DNA from 2 places in the Kitasatospora sp. NPDC001225 genome. Region 2 is predicted to be linked to the other one. Evidence: predicted binding sites of a transcription regulator. Region 2 holds the regulator's gene; the other holds the start of a gene.

Region 1 (3,374 bases), on a different contig from region 2:
GCTCGCGGGTGAGCACGGCGCGCGGCTGGGCGGCCAGGCAGGCGAGCAGGTCGAACTCGGTCGGCGTCAGGTGGACGTCGCCCGAGGCCAGTCGGACCCGGCGCTGCACGTGGTCGATCTCCAGCTCGCCGAACCGCAGGCTGCCCAGCGCGGGCGTGCGGGCGGCCTGCTGGGCGCGCTCGACGCGGCGCAGCAGGACGTTGACGCGGGCGGCCAGTTCGCGCATCGAGAACGGCTTGGTCATGTAGTCGTCCGCGCCGACGCCGAGGCCGACCAGCAGGTCCGTCTCGTCGTCGCGGGCGGTCAGCATCAGCACCGGCACCGGGCGCTGGGCCTGGATCCGGCGGCACACCTCCAGGCCGTCGAAGCCGGGCAGCATGATGTCGAGGACCACCAGGTCCGGCTGCCAGGTGTGGAAGCCGTCGACCGCGCCGGGGCCGTCGTGGGCCACGGCGACCTTGAAGCCCTCGGCGCCCAGCCGGGCGGCGATCGACTCGGCGATCGTGGGCTCGTCCTCCACCACCAGGACTCTGCGCTGGCTGCTCACAGTGCCGCCGGCGTTGTGGTTGTCCTGCTGAATCTCTGTCACGGTCACGCCACCGCCCCCAGGGCTGCGGGCCGGCCACCTGTGGGGATGGCGGGGCTCCGCTCGTAGTCTTGTTCCGTCGTGGACTGTGCCGGGTCCGCCGTCCCGTCGCGCGATCGGGAGCCGAGGACGGATGGTCGGCCGCCCACTTCTCCCGCGCACTTCGCAGCGTACGGACAGCGGATGCTTCCCGGCAGGTGGACCGGACGTTTCCGGCCCGTGGGCCGGCTGTCGGGCCGCCCTCGGACCCACTGCACGAGTGGGCACGGGCCGATACCTTACCCGTCGAATTTTCTCTGCGTAACGGTACGTATGCAGTGCAGTTGACGCCAAGTCGCCGGTCAGAGGCCCTGGTGCCCCGTTTATGGGGAGAAGGTCTGGACCAATGTCGGGAATCCGGCGGTCCGCTACGGCGACGGTCTTCACGGGCTTCTTTCAGGTGCCTCTCAGAACCTCGACGTACCGTGGCCACGTGAGCGCCCGGCCGGGCGGAATCCGCGGCGCGCGCCGGTACGTTGGGCATCCGGCGGGGAGCCGGTGGCTGCGGCGTGGAGCGGAGGCGGCATGGCGGGACTCGGGCGGGGTGCCGACGGGTACGGGAGTGCGGGGGCGCCGTACGGAATGCTCCGCCTCGGGCTGCGCACCGGCGTCCTGGAATGGCTGCTGGAACGGGTGCCGACGCCCCGGAGAACGCCCTTCACGCTCGGGTACCTCGCCGTCGTGGGAGCCACCACGACCTTCGCCCGGCTCGCCGATCCGGAACTCGTCCAGCGTCTGCAGGAGGCCTCCAGTTCGGACGGCCACAACCTGCTCCAGCATCCTTTGCGCGCCCTTGTGCTGAGCGGGTTCTGGGTGGCCGGCGAGGTGTGGATGCCGTACCTGTGGGGATTCGCCCTCACCCTCGCCCCGCTGGAGCGCAGGGTCGGCCCGGCCCGGGCCGCGGCGGTGTTCGCGGCCGGGCATGTCGCGGCGACGCTGCTCTCCCAGGGCGTGGTGATCACCGCGGTGGAGACCGGGCGGATGGCGCCGGAGGCGATGGACTACCTGGACATCGGGGTCAGCTACGGCGTGCTCGCCTGCCTGGGCGCGGTGGCCGGGCTGCTCTCCTGGCGCGGGCGGCTGCTCGCGCTGGGCGGCGCCGGGCTGATGATCGCCGAGCAGATCGCCACCGACAAGGACGTGATCACCGGGGTGGGGCACCCGGCCGCGGTGCTGACCGGGGTCGCGCTGTGGCGCTGGCTGCGCCGGGCCGAGCGGCGCCCGCCCCGGCCGCGCCCGGCCGCCGCGACGGCCGCGGGCGCTGCGCCCGCGCGGGTGCGTGCGGCGCGCTGACGCCTGTGCGTTAGGCGCGTCTGCGCCGTCGCCCGGTCGGACCTCCCTGGACTCGCGGGGCTCCCCGTCGGGACTTTTCGAGGCGTGTCCGGTGCTCTTTTGACGAAGTCGGGTGCCGCGCTTTCCCCGCCGATTCCTGTTCGCTCACGGCGAACAGGGGGCCGGGAACATCCGGCGCTCGTGAAGCCTTAGTCAGGTCGACTCAAGTTCACTGACTGGGGAGAGATCATGGCATCGACGTCCACACCGCTCACCCTGCCCGTGCTGCCGCTCGACGACGAGGTCGTCCTGCCGGGCATGGTCGTCCCGCTGGACCTGAAGGACACCGAGGTGCGCGCCGCCGTCGAGGCCGCCCGGGCCGCCGCCACCGGCGCCGGCAAGCCGCAGGTCCTGCTGGTCCCGCGGGTGGACGGCTCGTACGCGGCGGCCGGCACGCTGGCCACCGTGGAGCAGGTCGGCCGGCTGGCCGACGGGGAGCCGGCCGCGCTGGTGCGCGCCGTGCGCCGGGTCCGGATCGGGGTCGGCACCACCGGCCCCGGCGCCGCCCTCTGGGTGGAGACCACGCCGTTCACGGAGTCCTCGGTGGGCACCCCGGTGGCCGGCCGGGCCGCCGAGCTGGTCAAGGAGTACAAGGCGCTGTCCACCCAGTGGCTGCGCAGGCGCGGCGCCTGGCAGATCGTCGACCGGGTGGCGCAGATCGAGGGCGTCGGCGAGCTCGCCGACAACATCGGCTACGCGCCCTTCGCCACCGCCGAGCAGAAGCTCAAGGTGCTGCTGGAGGCCGACCAGGTCGCCCGCCTGGAGTACGCGCTCGCCCTGCTGCGCGACCACCTCGCCGAGGAGGAGGTCAACGACACCATCCGCAAGGACGTCGAGGAGGGCGTGGCCAAGCAGCAGAAGGAGTTCCTGCTCCGCCGCCAGCTGGAGGCCGTCCGCAAGGAGCTGGCCGAGCTGAACGGCGACCCGGCCGACGAGGAGGGCGACTACCGCGCCCGGGTCGAGGCCGCCGACCTGCCGGAGAAGGTCCGCGAGGCCGCGCTCAAGGAGGTCGACAAGCTGGAGCGCTCCTCCGAGCAGTCGCCCGAGGGCTCCTGGATCCGCACCTGGCTGGACACCGTCCTGGAGCTGCCCTGGAACGAGCGCACCGAGGACGCGTACGACATCGCCGGCGCCCGCGCGGTGCTGGACGCCGACCACGCCGGCCTGGCCGACGTGAAGGAGCGGATCGTCGAGTACCTGGCCGTCCGCAAGCGCCGGGCCGACCAGGGCCTTGGGCTGATCGGCGGCCGCCGCGGGGGAGCGGTGCTGGCCCTGGTCGGGCCGCCCGGAACGGGAAAGACCTCGCTCGGAGAATCGGTGGCCCGCGCCATGGGCCGGAAGTTCGTCCGGGTCGCGCTCGGCGGCGTCCGGGACGAGGCGGAGATCCGCGGCCACCGGCGCACCTACGTCGGCGCGC
Region 2 (3,374 bases):
CAGCTGCCCGCCGGTTGATGACGATGAGTCGCGTGTACGGCTCGTCCAGCGTGCGGAACTGCCCACCGGCCTTCGCAAGTCTGGCCACGTAGTCCCTGGTGGGTTGGTGGTAGCGCGTGCTGGCGTGGTAGATGGTGCGCATGGCCGTGCCACTGTTCAGTGCATCGAGGTCGCGTTCGATCATCGAGGCCAGCAGTTCGGGCGGGCGTGGTCCGCCCGGTTGCAGGGCAAGAGCTTCTTCGACCCCCGCCGCCATGAGTTGGTCGATTCTCTGGTTTATCAGAACCTTGCCCTGGACGTATTCGATCGCGCCACTGCTCTTTTCCGGCGCATGGAATTCCTGGGAAAGCTCCTGGAGTTCAACCGGAAGGGAAACCGCCCGGGACAGGAGGTCGAGGGCCTGGCGCTGCCAAGTACCGCTCAGTCGTGCCGAGAGTTGTGCTGGATCGACGGCGACCAAGTCGCTGCGTTCGTCGGCATCGGGCATCAGCAGCCCGATCTCCAGGAGTTCGGTGAGCGTGTTGGGCTGGTGGCACCTGGATTCCGAGGAAACCCGCCCGCCGGCCCTGACGATCTCCAGGTAGAGGGCCCGGGCCTCGGGTGACAGAGCGGGAGTCCCACCCGCGGTGGGACCGAGTTGAGCCCGTCCACTCATCTTCGGCTCCTTGCCGTCCATCCGGGGCTGTTCAGGATCTGTCGGCCCTGAAGTCTAGGCTGCGAATCCTGCGGCACGTCGACCGTGCGACCGTTCGGTCAGTTTGTCAGGGTGTCACTCTCTCACCACACGGCAGCCGCCGGCACCCCCCGAGAGGAGGGGCCGGCGGCCGGTGGGTGCCCGGTCAGCGCTTGGGGCGCCAGACGACGAGGGCGCTGGACTGCGGGGTGGGGGGCTGGTACGGGACGAGGTCGCGGCGGTAGGAGGCGTGGACGGCGGCCTCGCGCTGTTGGAGGGCGGTGGCGGCGCCTTCCAGGGAGTCGACCAGTTCCGTGACGCGGGACTGGAGGGCGGTGACCTGGTTCTCCAGCTCGATGATCCGCTTGATGCCCGCCAGGTTGATGCCCTCGTCCTGGGAGAGCCGCTGGACCTCGCGCAGCTGCTGGATGTCGCGTGCGGAGTAGCGGCGGCCGCGGCCGGCGGTGCGGTCGGGGCAGACCAGGCCGAGGCGGTCGTACTGGCGCAGGGTCTGCGGGTGCAGGCCGGACAGTTCGGCGGCCACGGAGATGACGTACACCGGGGTGTCCTCGGTGAGGACGTACGCCGGCGGGGCGGTGGCGGCGCGGCGGGTGCGGCGGGGGCCGGTGCCGGGCAGGCCTTCGCCGAGGCCGGGGCCGATCGGGGTGTCGGGGTCGATCGGGTTCATCGGGGACATCTGGTCGTCACGCTCCCTTCGCCGCCCGGAAGAGGGCGGCGCGCGGATCGTCGGAGGCGGTGGCCTCGCGGTACTGCTCGAGGGCGTTCAGCGCGTCGCCGGTGACGTGCTGCGGCACCACGACCTCGACGGTGACGAGGAGGTCGCCGCGGGTGCCGTCCTTGCGGGTGGCGCCCTTGCCGCGGGCGCGCATGGTGAGGCCGTTGGCGCTGCCCGGGGGCAGCTTGAGCTTCACGGCGGGGCCGTTCAGCGTGGGCACCTCGATGGTGGCGCCGAGCGTGGCCTCGGGGAAGGTGACCGGCACGGTGACGGTGAGGTTGTCGCCCTTGCGGCCGAAGACGGGGTGGGGGTCGACGTGCACGGTGACGTAGAGGTCGCCGGGCTGTCCGCCGCGCTCGCCCTGTGCGCCCTTGCCCTTGAGCCGGATGCGCTGGTCGGCCTGGACGCCGGCCGGGATGCGGACCTGCATGGTGCGGGCCGAGCTGGCCCGGCCGCTGCCGTGGCAGTCGGTGCACGGGTCGTCGACGATCATGCCTCGGCCGCGGCAGTCCTTGCACGGCTCGGAGAGCGCGAAGGCGCCCTGGCCGCGGCTGACGGTGCCCGCGCCGACGCAGGTCGGGCAGACCCGCGGGGTGGTGCCGGTCTTGGCGCCGGTGCCGTTGCAGCTGCGGCAGGGGGCCTGGCTGGTCATCCGCAGCGGGACGGTCGCGCCGTCCACCGCCTCCTCGAAGGAGAGCGTCACCTCGGTCTCGACGTCGGCGCCGCGCCGGGGCTGGGCCTGCCGGGTGCCGCCGCGGTTGAAGAGGCCGCCGAAGACGTCGCCGATGCCGCCCCCGCTGCCGGCGCCGCCCTGGCTGCCGCTGAAGAGGTCGCCGAAGTCGAAGCTGTAGCTGCCGGTGCCGCCGGGGCCGCCGCCGGCCCGGAAGCCGCCGTTGGCGAAGAGGCTGCGGGCCTCGTCGTACTCCTTGCGGCGCTTCTCGTCGGAGAGGACGTCGTACGCCTCGGAGATGTCCTTGAACCGCTCCTCGGCCTTGGCGTCACCCTTGTTGGCGTCGGGGTGGAACTCGCGCGCGAGCTTGCGGTAGGTCTTCTTGATCTCGGTGGCGGTGGCGTCCTTGGGCACGCCGAGGACCTTGTAGTAGTCCTTCTCGACAAAGTCCTTGCCACTCATGGCGTACGCCACCTCCCGATGTCCATCGTCACTGAGCTGTCAACAGCGGCTGCGAGCACGACTGCTGACAGCGCGCTGCGGAGCCGGCCGCCGTACTGGCCGGCGTACGACTCCGCAGCGCACTGGTTGTCACCCGTCACAGGTTGTCAGCTGTCCGAGCCACCGTCGGACTTGTCCGCGTCGGCGGACTTGGCCTCGGCGTCCGTGGACGCCTGGCTGCCGGGCTGGGGCTCGGCGACGGCCACCATCGCCGGGCGGATGATCCGCTCGCCGATGCGGTAGCCGGGCTGGAGGACCTGGACACAGGTGTCCTCGGTGACGTCCGAGGAGTAGCTGTGCATCAGCGCCTCGTGCATGGTCGGGTCGAAGGGCTCGCCCTCCTTGCCGAACTGCTGCAGGCCCAGCTTGGCGACGACCGTCTCCAGCGACTCGGCGACGGACTTGAAGCCGCCGGTGACCTCGCCGTGCTCGCGGGCGCGGCCGATGTCGTCCAGGACCGGGATCAGCGACTCCAGGATGTTGGAGACGGCGATCTCGCGGACGGTCAGCCGGTCGCGCTCGACCCGCTTGCGGTAGTTCTGGTACTCGGCCTGGAGGCGCTGCAGGTCACCGGTGCGCTCGGCGAGCTCGCGCTTGGCGGCGGCGAGACCCTCCGAACCGGACTCCCCGCTGCCGGCCGCGGCGGCCTCCTCGGCAGCCTTGATCACGGCCTCTTCGGCGGCGGAGTCGTCGCCGGGCTTGCCGCCCTGCGGCTTGTCCGTCATGCCGCACCGCCCTTGGGCTTCTCGTCGTCCACGATCTCGGCGTCGACGACGTCGTCGTCCTTGGCCTGG

What was found. Region 2 encodes HspR, which represses chaperone genes until heat shock. Its sites were predicted from a motif close to TTGAGNNNNNNNNNCTCAA; they were not measured.
Region 1: a site for HspR is predicted at 2,106-2,124, ahead of lon (endopeptidase La). Genes of this name have one in related genera too.

Annotation. Positions count from the first base shown of each region.
Region 1 covers NZ_JBSFJC010000005.1:54,251-57,624, forward strand. The annotation lists gene ACWDCZ_RS02740 (response regulator transcription factor) at 1-589, opposite strand, end outside; gene ACWDCZ_RS02745 (rhomboid-like protein) at 1,151-1,918, shown strand; gene lon (endopeptidase La) at 2,147-3,374, shown strand, end outside.
Region 2 covers NZ_JBSFJC010000001.1:120,484-123,857, forward strand. The annotation lists gene ACWDCZ_RS00525 (helix-turn-helix transcriptional regulator) at 1-676, opposite strand, end outside; gene ACWDCZ_RS00530 (heat shock protein transcriptional repressor HspR) at 840-1,370, opposite strand; gene dnaJ (molecular chaperone DnaJ) at 1,378-2,541, opposite strand; gene grpE (nucleotide exchange factor GrpE) at 2,688-3,305, opposite strand; gene dnaK (molecular chaperone DnaK) at 3,302-3,374, opposite strand, start outside.